Regions from separate parts of the Escherichia sp. MAL-1 genome, predicted to be linked through region 1. Evidence: predicted binding sites of a transcription regulator. Region 1 holds the regulator's gene; each other region holds the start of a gene.
What was found. Region 1 encodes CRP, which controls carbon source genes, mostly activating them, when cyclic AMP is high. Its sites were predicted from a motif close to ATGTGANNNNNNTCACAT; they were not measured.
Positions count from the first base shown of each region.

Region 2: a site for CRP is predicted at 2,166-2,183, ahead of cdd (cytidine deaminase). Genes of this name have one in related genera too.
Region 3: a site for CRP is predicted at 1,607-1,624, ahead of azuC (stress response protein AzuC). Genes of this name have one in related genera too.

Region 1 is NZ_CM129609.1:396,462-400,716, reverse strand. Features, by position in the region: gene ACU8XX_RS01850 (YheU family protein) at 1-183, shown strand, start outside; gene ACU8XX_RS01845 (phosphoribulokinase) at 237-1,106, shown strand; gene ACU8XX_RS01840 (OsmC family protein) at 1,161-1,565, opposite strand; gene crp (cAMP-activated global transcriptional regulator CRP) at 1,867-2,499, shown strand; gene ACU8XX_RS01830 (YccS/YhfK family putative transporter) at 2,550-4,255, shown strand, end outside.
Region 2 is NZ_CM129609.1:1,733,483-1,737,737, reverse strand. Features, by position in the region: gene dusC (tRNA dihydrouridine(16) synthase DusC) at 1-783, opposite strand, end outside; gene ACU8XX_RS08380 (CidA/LrgA family protein) at 1,022-1,420, shown strand; gene ACU8XX_RS08375 (CidB/LrgB family autolysis modulator) at 1,417-2,112, shown strand; gene cdd (cytidine deaminase) at 2,242-3,126, shown strand; gene sanA (outer membrane permeability protein SanA) at 3,276-3,995, shown strand; gene ACU8XX_RS08360 (DUF2542 family protein) at 3,998-4,237, shown strand.
Region 3 is NZ_CM129609.1:2,007,399-2,011,653, forward strand. Features, by position in the region: gene ACU8XX_RS09720 (YecH family metal-binding protein) at 175-414, shown strand; gene ftnA (non-heme ferritin) at 452-949, opposite strand; gene ACU8XX_RS09730 (YecR-like lipofamily protein) at 1,120-1,443, opposite strand; gene azuC (stress response protein AzuC) at 1,706-1,792, shown strand; gene yecJ (DUF2766 family protein YecJ) at 1,907-2,158, shown strand; gene ACU8XX_RS09745 (non-heme ferritin-like protein) at 2,237-2,740, opposite strand; gene araF (arabinose ABC transporter substrate-binding protein AraF) at 3,537-4,255, shown strand, end outside.

The sequences.
Region 1 (4,255 bases):
CTGGAAAATTTAATTGAAAGCTTTGTGTTACGTGAAGGCACCGATTATGGTGAACATGAGCGTACACTTGAACAGAAAGTCGCCGACGTCAAACGCCAGCTACAGTGCGGAGAAGCGGTGCTGGTATGGTCGGAGCTGCACGAAACGGTCAATATTATGCCGCGCAGTCAGTTTCGCGAATAACCTGCAACCGTCGGCGGACGAGATAATAATGATAGCTAAGTCATGGAGTTACTATGTCTGCCAAACATCCGGTCATTGCGGTAACAGGATCCAGCGGCGCGGGGACCACCACCACCAGCCTCGCGTTTCGTAAAATATTCGCGCAGTTAAATCTGCATGCAGCTGAGGTGGAAGGCGACAGTTTTCACCGTTACACCCGCCCGGAAATGGACATGGCGATCCGCAAAGCGCGCGACGCCGGGCGGCATATCAGCTACTTCGGCCCCGAGGCTAACGACTTCGGCCTGCTGGAACAAACCTTCATTGAATACGGTCAGAGCGGCAAAGGGAAATCTCGCAAATATCTGCATACCTACGATGAAGCCGTACCGTGGAATCAGGTACCGGGGACATTCACCCCCTGGCAACCTTTACCGGAACCCACTGATGTACTGTTTTATGAAGGTTTACACGGCGGCGTAGTCACGCCACAGCATAACGTTGCGCAGCATGTGGACTTACTGGTCGGCGTGGTGCCTATCGTTAACCTTGAGTGGATTCAAAAACTGATCCGCGACACCAGCGAGCGCGGGCACTCACGAGAAGCAGTGATGGACTCAGTAGTGCGTTCAATGGAAGACTATATCAACTACATCACACCGCAGTTTTCCCGCACCCATCTTAACTTCCAGCGCGTTCCCACCGTCGACACTTCAAACCCGTTCGCGGCAAAAGGTATCCCGTCGCTCGATGAAAGCTTTGTGGTGATCCATTTTCGTAATCTGGAAGGGATCGATTTCCCCTGGCTGCTGGCGATGTTGCAAGGCTCATTCATTTCCCACATCAATACGTTAGTGGTACCGGGCGGCAAAATGGGTCTGGCAATGGAATTAATTATGCTGCCGCTGGTGCAACGATTGATGGAAGGAAAGAAAATCGAGTAACTCTGCTATTACGCCGGATAAAATACTATCCGGCTTCACAACGGGATAGTTAAGTCACGCGGCAACCACTTCATACGAGTGAGTAATATTCACCGCTTTTTCCAGCATCAACGCCACTGAACAATATTTCTCGGCAGAGAGATCAACCGCACGCGCAACCGCTGCGTCTTTCAGGTCGCGACCGGTGACGATAAAATGCAGATTAATGTGCGTAAACAGGCGTGGTGCCTCTTCGCGGCGTTCAGAGGTCAATTTTACTTCACAATCGACCACATCCTGACGCCCTTTTTGCAGGATCGAAACCACATCGATGGCACTGCAACCACCCGCCGCCATCAACACCATTTCCATCGGACTTGGTGCTTTATCGCCTGAGTTGCCGTCCATTAAAATCTGATGACCAGAGGCGGATTCGCCCAGAAAAGTTAACCCTTCGACCCACTTCACTCGCGCTTGCATTTTTGCTACTCCACTGCGTCAATTTTCCTGACAGAGTACGCGTACTAACCAAATCGCGCAACGGAAGGCGACCTGGGTCATGCTGAAGCGAGACACCAGGAGACACAAAGCGAAAGCTATGCTAAAACAGTCAGGATGCTACAGTAATACATTGATGTACTGCATGTATGCAAAGGACGTCACATTACCGTGCAGTACAGTTGATAGCCCCTTCCCAGGTAGCGGGAAGCATATTTCGGCAATCCAGAGACAGCGGCGTTATCTGGCTCTGGAGAAAGCTTATAACAGAGGATAACCGCGCATGGTGCTTGGCAAACCGCAAACAGACCCGACTCTCGAATGGTTCTTGTCTCATTGCCACATTCATAAGTACCCATCCAAGAGCACGCTTATTCACCAGGGTGAAAAAGCGGAAACGCTGTACTACATCGTTAAAGGCTCTGTGGCAGTGCTGATCAAAGACGAAGAGGGTAAAGAAATGATCCTCTCCTATCTGAATCAGGGTGATTTTATTGGCGAACTGGGCCTGTTTGAAGAGGGCCAGGAACGTAGCGCATGGGTACGTGCGAAAACCGCCTGTGAAGTGGCTGAAATTTCGTACAAAAAATTTCGCCAATTGATTCAGGTAAACCCGGACATTCTGATGCGTTTGTCTGCACAGATGGCGCGTCGTCTGCAAGTCACTTCAGAGAAAGTGGGCAACCTGGCGTTCCTCGACGTGACGGGCCGCATTGCACAGACTCTGCTGAATCTGGCAAAACAACCAGACGCTATGACTCACCCGGACGGTATGCAAATCAAAATTACCCGTCAGGAAATTGGTCAGATTGTCGGCTGTTCTCGTGAAACCGTGGGACGCATTCTGAAGATGCTGGAAGATCAGAACCTGATCTCCGCACACGGTAAAACCATCGTCGTTTACGGCACTCGTTAATCCCGTCGGAGTGGCGCGTTACCTGGTAGCGCGCCATTTTGTTTCCCCCGATGTGGCGCAGACTGATTTATCACCCCGATATCAACTATGCACTTCGACAAACGCTGGTGCTATGTTTGCCCGTGGCCGTTGGGTTAATGCTTGGCGAATTACGATTCGGTCTGCTCTTCTCCCTCGTTCCTGCCTGTTGCAATATTGCGGGCCTTGATACGCCTCATAAACGTTTTTTCAAACGCTTAATCATTGGTGCGTCGCTGTTTGCCACCTGTAGCTTGCTGACACAGCTACTACTGGCAAAAGATGTCCCCCTGCCCTTTTTGCTGACCGGATTAACGCTGGTACTTGGCGTCACTGCTGAGCTGGGGCCATTGCACGCAAAATTGCTTCCCGCATCGCTGCTCGCCGCCATTTTTACCCTCAGTCTGGCGGGATACATGCCGGTCTGGGAACCATTGCTCATCTATGCGTTGGGCACTCTCTGGTACGGATTGTTTAACTGGTTTTGGTTCTGGATCTGGCGCGAACAACCGCTGCGCGAGTCACTAAGTCTGCTGTACCGTGAACTGGCAGATTATTGTGAAGCCAAATACAGCCTGCTTACCCAGCACACCGACCCTGAAAAAGCGCTGCCGCCGCTGCTGGTGCGCCAGCAAAAAGCGGTCGATTTAATTACCCAGTGCTATCAGCAAATGCATATGCTTTCCGCGCAAAACAATACCGATTACAAGCGGATGCTGCGTATTTTCCAGGAGGCGCTGGATTTGCAGGAACATATTTCGGTCAGTTTGCATCAGCCGGAAGAGGTGCAAAAACTGGTCGAGCGTAGCCATGCGGAAGAAGTTATCCGCTGGAATGCGCAAACCGTCGCCGCTCGCCTGCGCGTGCTGGCTGATGACATTCTTTACCATCGCCTGCCAACGCGTTTTACGATGGAAAAGCAAATTGGCGCACTGGAAAAAATCGCCCGCCAGCATCCGGATAATCCGGTTGGGCAATTCTGCTACTGGCATTTCAGCCGCATCGCCCGCGTGCTGCGCACCCAAAAACCGCTCTATGCCCGTGACTTACTGGCCGATAAACAGCGGCGAATGCCATTACTTCCGGCGCTGAAAAGTTATCTGTCACTAAAGTCTCCGGCGCTACGCAATGCCGGACGACTCAGTGTGATGTTAAGCGTTGCCAGCCTGATGGGCACCGCGCTGCATCTGCCGAAGTCGTACTGGATCCTGATGACGGTATTGCTGGTGACACAAAATGGCTATGGCGCAACCCGTCTGAGGATTGTGAATCGCTCCGTGGGAACCGTGGTCGGGTTAATCATTGCGGGCGTGGCGCTGCACTTTAAAATTCCCGAAGGTTACACCCTGACGTTGATGCTGATTACCACCCTCGCCAGCTACCTGATATTGCGCAAAAACTACGGCTGGGCGACGGTCGGTTTTACTATTACCGCAGTGTATACCCTGCAACTATTGTGGTTGAACGGCGAGCAATACATCCTTCCGCGTCTTATCGATACCATTATTGGTTGTTTAATTGCTTTCGGCGGTACTGTCTGGCTGTGGCCGCAGTGGCAGAGCGGGTTATTGCGTAAAAACGCCCATGATGCTTTAGAAGCCTATCAGGAAGCGATTCGCTTGATTCTTAGCGAGGATCCGCAACCTACGCCACTGGCCTGGCAGCGAATGCGGGTAAATCAGGCACATAACACTCTGTATAACTCATTGAATCAGGCGATGCAGGAACCGGCGTTTAA
Region 2 (4,255 bases), 1.3 Mb from region 1:
CTTTTCCAGACGGGTATATTTTTGCAGCAAAGCAACCACCTCCGGCCACGGCATTCGCGGTTCGTTATATTTTACCACCCGGCTCAGGTTGGGAATATTGAGCGCCCCGCGACCAATCATCACTGCGTCGCAGCCGCTGATCGCCATGCATTGTTGCGCGCTCTGCCAGTCCCAGATTTCACCGTTGGCAATCACCGGAATATTCAGCCGCTGGCGAATCTCGCCAATCGCCTGCCAGTCAATATGCTCCGCGCGGTAACCCTGCTCTTTTGTCCGCCCATGCACCACCAGCTCCGTAGCGCCAGCCTGTTGAACCGCATCGGCGATTTCAAATTTCTTCTCACCGCTGTCCCAGCCCAGACGCACTTTTACGCTGACGGGCAAATGCGCTGGTACAGCTTCACGCATCGCTTTTGCACCCTGGTAGATGAGTTCAGGATCTTTGAGTAACGTCGCGCCGCCGCCGCTACCGTTAACCGTTTTCGACGGGCAGCCGCAATTGAGATCCACGCCCCAGGAACCTAACTCCACCGCACGGGCGGCGTTCTCTGCCAGCCATTGTGGGAACTGACCTAACAACTGCACGCGCACCAGCGTACCAGATGGTGTCCGGCTGGCGTTTTGTAGCTCAGGGCAAATGCGATGAAAGACTTTTACCGGCAGCAGTTGATCCACCACGCGGACAAACTCGGTGATGCACAGATCGTAGTCGTTAACTTCGGTCAGCAATTCACGCACCAGAGAGTCAAGCACTCCCTCCATCGGTGCCAGTAACACACGCATATCATCACCCGCAAAAAAATGAGGCGCTATGTTAGCGCCTATGGTCAGCGGATTAAAGGTCTGCAAAGAGGGATTGCTGCAAACTGCAATCCCTCTCTATGCTTGATGTATGCCTGAGTTCGCTGCTCATTGCGTAATACCGGGGAGCGAAAAAATAAGCGCTGATTTCTTAATGTGATCGGTAGCACGTTTTACGAATTAATTGTATGATGAATCCATCTCATCTGGGGTGTTGATTATGAGTAAGACACTGAACATTATCTGGCAATATTTACGCGCTTTCGTCCTGATTTATGCCTGCCTGTATGCAGGCATTTTCATTGCTTCCCTGCTACCGGTAACCATTCCGGGCAGCATCATCGGGATGCTGATCCTGTTTGTCCTGCTGGCCTTGCAAATTCTTCCGGCAAAATGGGTCAATCCGGGGTGCTACGTACTGATTCGCTATATGGCGCTATTGTTTGTGCCGATTGGCGTAGGCGTCATGCAATATTTTGATTTGCTCCGCGCACAGTTTGGCCCGGTAGTGGTTTCCTGTGCTGTCAGTACGCTGGTGGTATTTCTGGTGGTGAGCTGGAGTTCGCAACTGGTGCACGGTGAACGTAAAGTCGTAGGTCAGAAAGGATCAGAAGAATGATGGCGAATATCTGGTGGTCATTACCACTGACATTGATTGTCTTTTTTGCCGCCCGCAAACTGGCGGCACGGTATAAGTTTCCCTTGCTTAACCCGTTGCTGGTAGCAATGGTGGTGATCATCCCTTTTTTAATGCTGACCGGCATCTCTTACGACAGCTACTTTAAAGGTAGCGAAGTGCTAAACGATCTGCTGCAACCGGCGGTTGTCGCGCTGGCCTATCCTTTATATGAGCAGCTACACCAGATCCGCGCGCGCTGGAAATCGATCATCACCATCTGTTTTATCGGCAGCGTGGTTGCGATGGTGACGGGGACTTCCGTGGCATTGTTGATGGGCGCTTCACCGGAAATCGCCGCGTCAATCCTGCCGAAATCAGTCACCACGCCTATTGCAATGGCGGTTGGCGGCAGTATTGGCGGTATTCCGGCAATCAGCGCAGTTTGCGTGATTTTCGTCGGCATCCTCGGCGCGGTATTTGGCCATACATTGCTTAATGCGATGCGTATTCGTACCAAAGCTGCGCGCGGTCTGGCAATGGGGACTGCCTCGCACGCCCTCGGTACGGCGCGCTGCGCCGAGCTGGATTATCAGGAAGGTGCATTTAGTTCGCTAGCGCTGGTGTTATGCGGGATAATTACTTCGCTGATCGCACCGTTCCTTTTCCCGATTATTCTGGCAGTAATGGGCTAAAATTTGCGATGCGTCGCGCATTTTTGATGTATGTTTCACGCGTTGCATAATTAATGAGATTCAGATCACATATAAAGCCATAACGGGTTCGTAAACTGTTATCCCATTACATGATTATGAGGCAACGCCATGCATCCACGTTTTCAAACCGCTTTTGCCCAACTTGCGGATAACTTGCAATCTGCACTGGAACCTATTCTGGCAGACAAGTACTTCCCCGCTTTGTTGACCGGGGAGCAAGTCTCATCGCTGAAGAGCGCAACGGGGCTGGACGAAGACGCGCTGGCATTCGCACTACTTCCGCTGGCGGCGGCCTGTGCGCGTACGCCATTGTCGAATTTTAATGTTGGCGCAATTGCGCGCGGTGTGAGCGGAACCTGGTATTTCGGTGCCAATATGGAATTTATTGGTGCGACAATGCAGCAAACCGTTCATGCCGAACAAAGCGCGATCAGCCACGCCTGGTTGAGTGGTGAAAAAGCGCTTGCAGCCATCACCGTTAACTACACGCCTTGTGGTCACTGCCGTCAGTTTATGAATGAACTGAACAGCGGTCTGGATCTGCGTATTCATCTGCCGGGCCGCGAGGCACACGCGCTGCGTGACTATCTGCCAGATGCCTTTGGGCCGAAAGATCTGGAGATTAAAACGCTGCTGATGGACGAACAGGATCACGGCTATGCGCTGACGGGTGATGCGCTTTCTCAGGCAGCGATTGCGGCGGCAAACCGTTCGCACATGCCTTACAGTAAGTCGCCAAGCGGTGTCGCGCTGGAATGTAAAGACGGTCGTATTTTCAGTGGCAGCTACGCTGAAAACGCCGCATTCAACCCGACTCTGCCACCGTTGCAGGGAGCGTTAATTCTGTTGAATCTCAAGGGTTATGATTACCCGGATATCCAGCGCGCGGTTCTGGCAGAAAAAGCCGATGCGCCGTTGATTCAGTGGGATGCCACCTCCGCAACGCTGAAAGCTCTCGGCTGTCACAGTATCGACCGAGTGCTTCTCGCTTAAGCCTGGTGCCGGATGCGGCGTGAACGCCTTGTCCGGCTTGCCAGCCCTCTCCTGGTGTCGAAATTCCCGGCAAACAGTTTGCCGTTTCTTGCGCAAAACCAGCGGGTAAAGTAGCCTGATGGAAATTTTCCTTAGATCGAGTCTCCTGCATGTTAAAGCGCGTGTTCCTCAGCCTGTTAGTCCTGATCGGCTTGCTGCTGTTGACTGTGCTCGGCCTCGATCGCTGGATGAGCTGGAAAACCGCGCCTTATATCTACGACGAATTGCAGGATCTCCCCTACCGCCAGGTCGGTGTGGTGCTCGGAACAGCAAAATATTATCGTACTGGCGTAATTAATCAGTATTATCGCTACCGCATTCAAGGAGCGATTAATGCCTATAACAGCGGTAAGGTAAATTATCTATTACTGAGCGGCGATAACGCATTGCAAAGTTATAATGAGCCGATGACCATGCGCAAAGATTTAATCGCTGCTGGTGTCGACCCATCAGATATTGTTCTCGATTACGCAGGCTTTCGTACGCTGGATTCCATCGTGCGTACACGCAAAGTTTTCGATACTAATGATTTCATTATTATCACCCAACGTTTCCACTGTGAGCGAGCATTATTTATTGCGCTGCATATGGGGATTCAGGCTCAGTGTTATGCCGTACCGTCACCGAAAGATATGCTGTCAGTACGTATTCGTGAATTTGCCGCCCGTTTCGGTGCGCTGGCTGACCTTTATATTTTTAAACGTGAACCGCGTTTTTTAGGGCCGCTGGTCCCTATTCCGGCTATGCACCAGGTACCGGAAGATGCGCAGGGGTATCCCGCCGTCACACCCGAACAGTTACTTGAATTACAAAAGAAACAAGGAAAGTAGTTATGGATGTACAGCAGTTTTTTGTCGTTGCCGTTTTTTTCCTTATCCCGATATTTTGTTTCCGCGAAGCATGGAAAGGCTGGCGCGCAGGCGCGATTGATAAACGGGTTAAAAATGCACCGGAACCGGTGTATGTCTGGCGAGCAAAAAATCCCGGACTCTTTTTCGCTTATATGGTGGCATATATCGGCTTCGGAATTTTATCTATCGGCATGATTGTTTATCTTATTTTCTATCGTTAATATTCCCCTCTCCAGTTA
Region 3 (4,255 bases), 1.6 Mb from region 1:
CGATCTTTATGAGTGATATCTGCGGCGCAGGTTAAGGCATAACGGCTGCTTCGTCAAACCGACGTTACATATGGTGTAAATATAAATGTACAATAAAAAGCATTCAGTCCTGCGCTGGCGCAAAGTCTTCATAAGCGGTAATCGCTACGCTAGGCTTTTTTTTGAGGAGGAACGATGGACTCTATTCACGGTCATGAAGTGTTAAATATGATGATTGAATCAGGCGAGCAATATACGCATGCCAGTCTGGAAGCAGCAATTAAAGCGCGTTTTGGTGAACAGGCACGTTTTCACACCTGCTCGGCAGAAGGGATGACTGCGGGAGAGCTGGTAGAGTTTCTGGCAGCAAAAGGCAAATTTATACCTTCAGAAGACGGTTTTTCGACCGATCAGAGTAAGATTTGCCGTCACTGATTTGAAACGGCGGCAGAAAACCTGCCGCCTGAGAGCATTAGTTTTGTGTGTCGAGGGTAGAGAGTTCTTTGTCGATAAAATACAGACCTTCGCCGCTTTTGCCTGCCAGGCTTAATTTATCAATAATCGATTTGAACAGTTTCTCTTCTTCATGCTGCTCAGAAACATACCATTGCAGGAAATTAAATGTTGGGTAGTCCTGATTGGTCATTGCAGCATGAGCCAGTTCGTTAATTTTCTGCGTGATTAATTGTTCGTGTTTATAGGTTTCCTGGAATAATTCATCAAGTGAGGAATATTCAGCAAACGGAGATTCAACGGTATTAATACGCGGTAAATTGCCGGTATCAGTCAGGTAATCAAACAGACGCTGCATATGCGTCATCTCTTCCTGGGCGTGACGGCGCAGGAACGCGGCAGCACCTTCGAAGGTATGATAGCTGCACCAGGCGCTCATTTGCTGATAAAGCAGTGAAGAGTACAGTTCCAGGTTCATCTGCTCATTAAGTTTTTCAATCATTTCTGGTTTCAGCATGATAGTGCTCCACAAAGGTTATATTTGTTGCTGTGGCGTCACTATAATTTGTTATTTTATTATTTGCAAAAGGTAAAATATAAACTTCAATTATTAAAAATACGAATGGGAATAAAACGCATTACCGCTATTTCTTTAATCAGCGAAGATCCCCTCGCTGATTAAAATATTTAGAGAAAGATAGGGAAGGCGGAATGATGGCACTGATATGACAAAGTGAATTCCGTATTCAAACATAAGGAACCCGCAAAAAGGCTACAGTTGCCTACTGGCTGACCAAAGGGGACCGCGTGGGTATAGCCTTCCTGCTGGCATGCGCGATCGGCGATCCCGCGACTGACATAACGATCGGTATGGGCATGCTGCAAAAAAGCCTGGTCATAAACTAACCGTACAATACCTGTTGCCGCGTCAACTTCGCTCACATGGGCTTGGCGAGTAACCGTACACCCCGCCAGCGTTATTAATGAAAGAGTCAGAATCAGAAGTCTCATGGTCCAGCCAGAAGAGTAAGAGAAAGCACTATTTTACGCGTTACAGTGCTGCGACAATGGCCAGAAAAGACGCCTGGCAGGCGCTATTTCTTGCCATCTGTAGGTGTCAGAAATAGGGGGGCTGTTTTTTGATTATCATTTTTATAACATTAAAGGGGTATTTATGTGATTTGCATCACATAAAGATTGATTTTTGTGATGGTTGTCATATTATAAGCGCAAAGACAATAACACCTGTATAACAAATGGTCGGAGTGCCGCGATGAAACTGCGCAAAATCCTGAAAAGTATGTTCAATAACTATTGCAAGACGTTCAAAGACGTACCGCCAGGCAATATGTTCCGATAACAAAAAACCTGCTCCGGCAGGTTTTTTTGTGTCCTGATGACGGTGGATGTGACTATCGCTGAAGATGTGAAGCCGCTACTATAACGGCTTTCAAAATGCTATCAGGAGTTTACGATGTCCCAGCCGCTGAATGCCGATCAGGAACTGGTTTCTGATGTGGTTGCTTGCCAGTTGGTTATCAAACAAATTCTGGATGTTCTCGATGTAATCGCGCCCGTTGAAGTTCGTGAAAAAATGTCCAGTCAGCTGAAGAATATCGACTTTACTAACCATCCCGCCGCCGCAGACCCGGTCACCATGCGGGCAATCCAAAAAGCCATCGCGCTTATTGAACTCAAGTTTACCCCACAGGGTGAATCCCATTAAAAAAACCGCTGCTTCAAACAGATGAGGCAGCGGTTTCTCAAAACCTTCATCGGCGCAATGCATTAGCGCCGATGATGATCAATGCAGCTGGTGTGACACGACATTCAGAACATGTTGGTCGGTCTGCACAGGGCACATACCCGCAAGTTTCGCACTGCGCACTTCATCAAGAATGGTTTGCAGCAACAGACCATCATGCTGCTGTTCTTTTTCCAGATCGCGCAGGAAATTGACGGTTGAATCATCATTCAGTTCTTTCGCTTCATCGGCTAACTGTGCCAACGTACTAGAACGTTGCTCGTATTCTTCCATCGTTTTTTGGAACAGTTCTTCCAGAGAGTTCAGTTTTTCACCGGGAACATCAATGGCTTTAACGATGGGGGTAGCGCCGACACTCTTCATAAAGTTAAACATGCGCATCATTTGGGTCACATTACTCTGTGCCAGGGCGCGAAGGAAAGTGGCGGTGCCGTTCAGACTCTGTTCAGAACACCAGTTACTCAGGTGAAGGTAGAGATTGGATGCGTAAAACTCGCGGTTCATTTGAGAGTTGAGTTTGAGAAGCATTCCAGCGGTTGCCATACCTAATATCCTTATATCCAGAAGTGGAGAGGTGCAAGATAAATCAAAACACCATAATTACTGTTTGCAGAATAATTCCTTTCTGCCGGTCCGAAATGTGATCGTGGAGTCAATTCTGACGATGATCTGAAATAAGAATAACGTCTGAACGGGTATAAGAAAATGCTTAAATCATCAAGTTTATATATTTTTACATTTCATTGATGAAATCAATGTAACTGCAATGAATTTTAATGATAGTGCTTTTTGTATCTTGTTGATATTAATCAATGAATTTGAATTCATGATGAAGTGATGATTTTATAAAACGTTTTTTCATTTTTGCGAGATGGCTCTCATTATACGTGTTCTGTTAATTAATGAGCACAGTGATAATTAATGACGAAATGAATGACGTGCATTTTCCACATCTTTGAGTTGCGGTTATTACACCATTTCAAAAACTCAACGCCAGGTAATGCGGCCTATTGACTGGTTAAAAAGAAGACATCCCGCATGGGTACCAAAGACAACAAGGATTTCCAGGCTAATCTTATGGATTAATCTGCTGTGCATTCGACAATTTGTCTGACAAATTGGCTTTCCCTTATGTCTTTTCCCGCTAAATTTATGCACGTTCTCACTGTAATTCTGCGATGTGATATTGCTCTCCTATGGAGAATTAATTTCTCGCTAAAACTATGTCAACACAGTCACTTATCTTTTAGTTAAAAGGTAATGCTTTGTTTTCCGATTAATTTAACGAATGTCATTCGTTTTTGCCCTACACAAAACGACACTAAAGCTGGAGAGAACCATGCACAAATTTACTAAAGCCCTGGCAGCCATTGGTCTGGCAGCCGTTATGTCACAATCCGCTATGGCGGAGAACCTGAAGCTCGGTTTTCTGGTGAAGCAACCGGAAGAGCCGTGGTTCCAGACCGAATGGAAGTTTGCCGATAAAGCCGGGAAGGATTTAGGGTTTGAGGTTATTAAGATTGCCGTGCCGGATGGCGAAAAAACATTGAACGCGATCGACAGCCTGGCTGCCAGTGGCGCAAAAGGTTTCGTTATTTGTACTCCGGACCCCAAACTCGGCTCTGCCATCGTCGCGAAAGCGCGTGGCTACGATATGAAAGTCATTGCCGTGGATGACCAGTTTGTTAACGCCAAAGGTAAGCCAATGGATACCGTTCCGCTGGTGATGATGGCGGCGACTAAAATTGGCGAACGTCAGGGCCAGGAACTGTATAAAGAGATGCAGAAACGTGGCTGGGATGTCAAAGAAAGCGCGGTGATGGCGATTACCGCCAACGAACTGGATACCGCCCGCCGCCGTACTACGGGATCTATGGATGCGCTGAAAGCGGCCGGATTCCCGGAAAAACAAATTTATCAGGTACCTACCAAATCTAACGACATCCCGGGGGCATTTGACGCTGCCAACTCAATGCTGGTTCAACATCCGGAAGTTAAACATTGGCTGATCGTCGGTATGAACGACAGCACCGTGCTGGGCGGCGTACGCGCGACGGA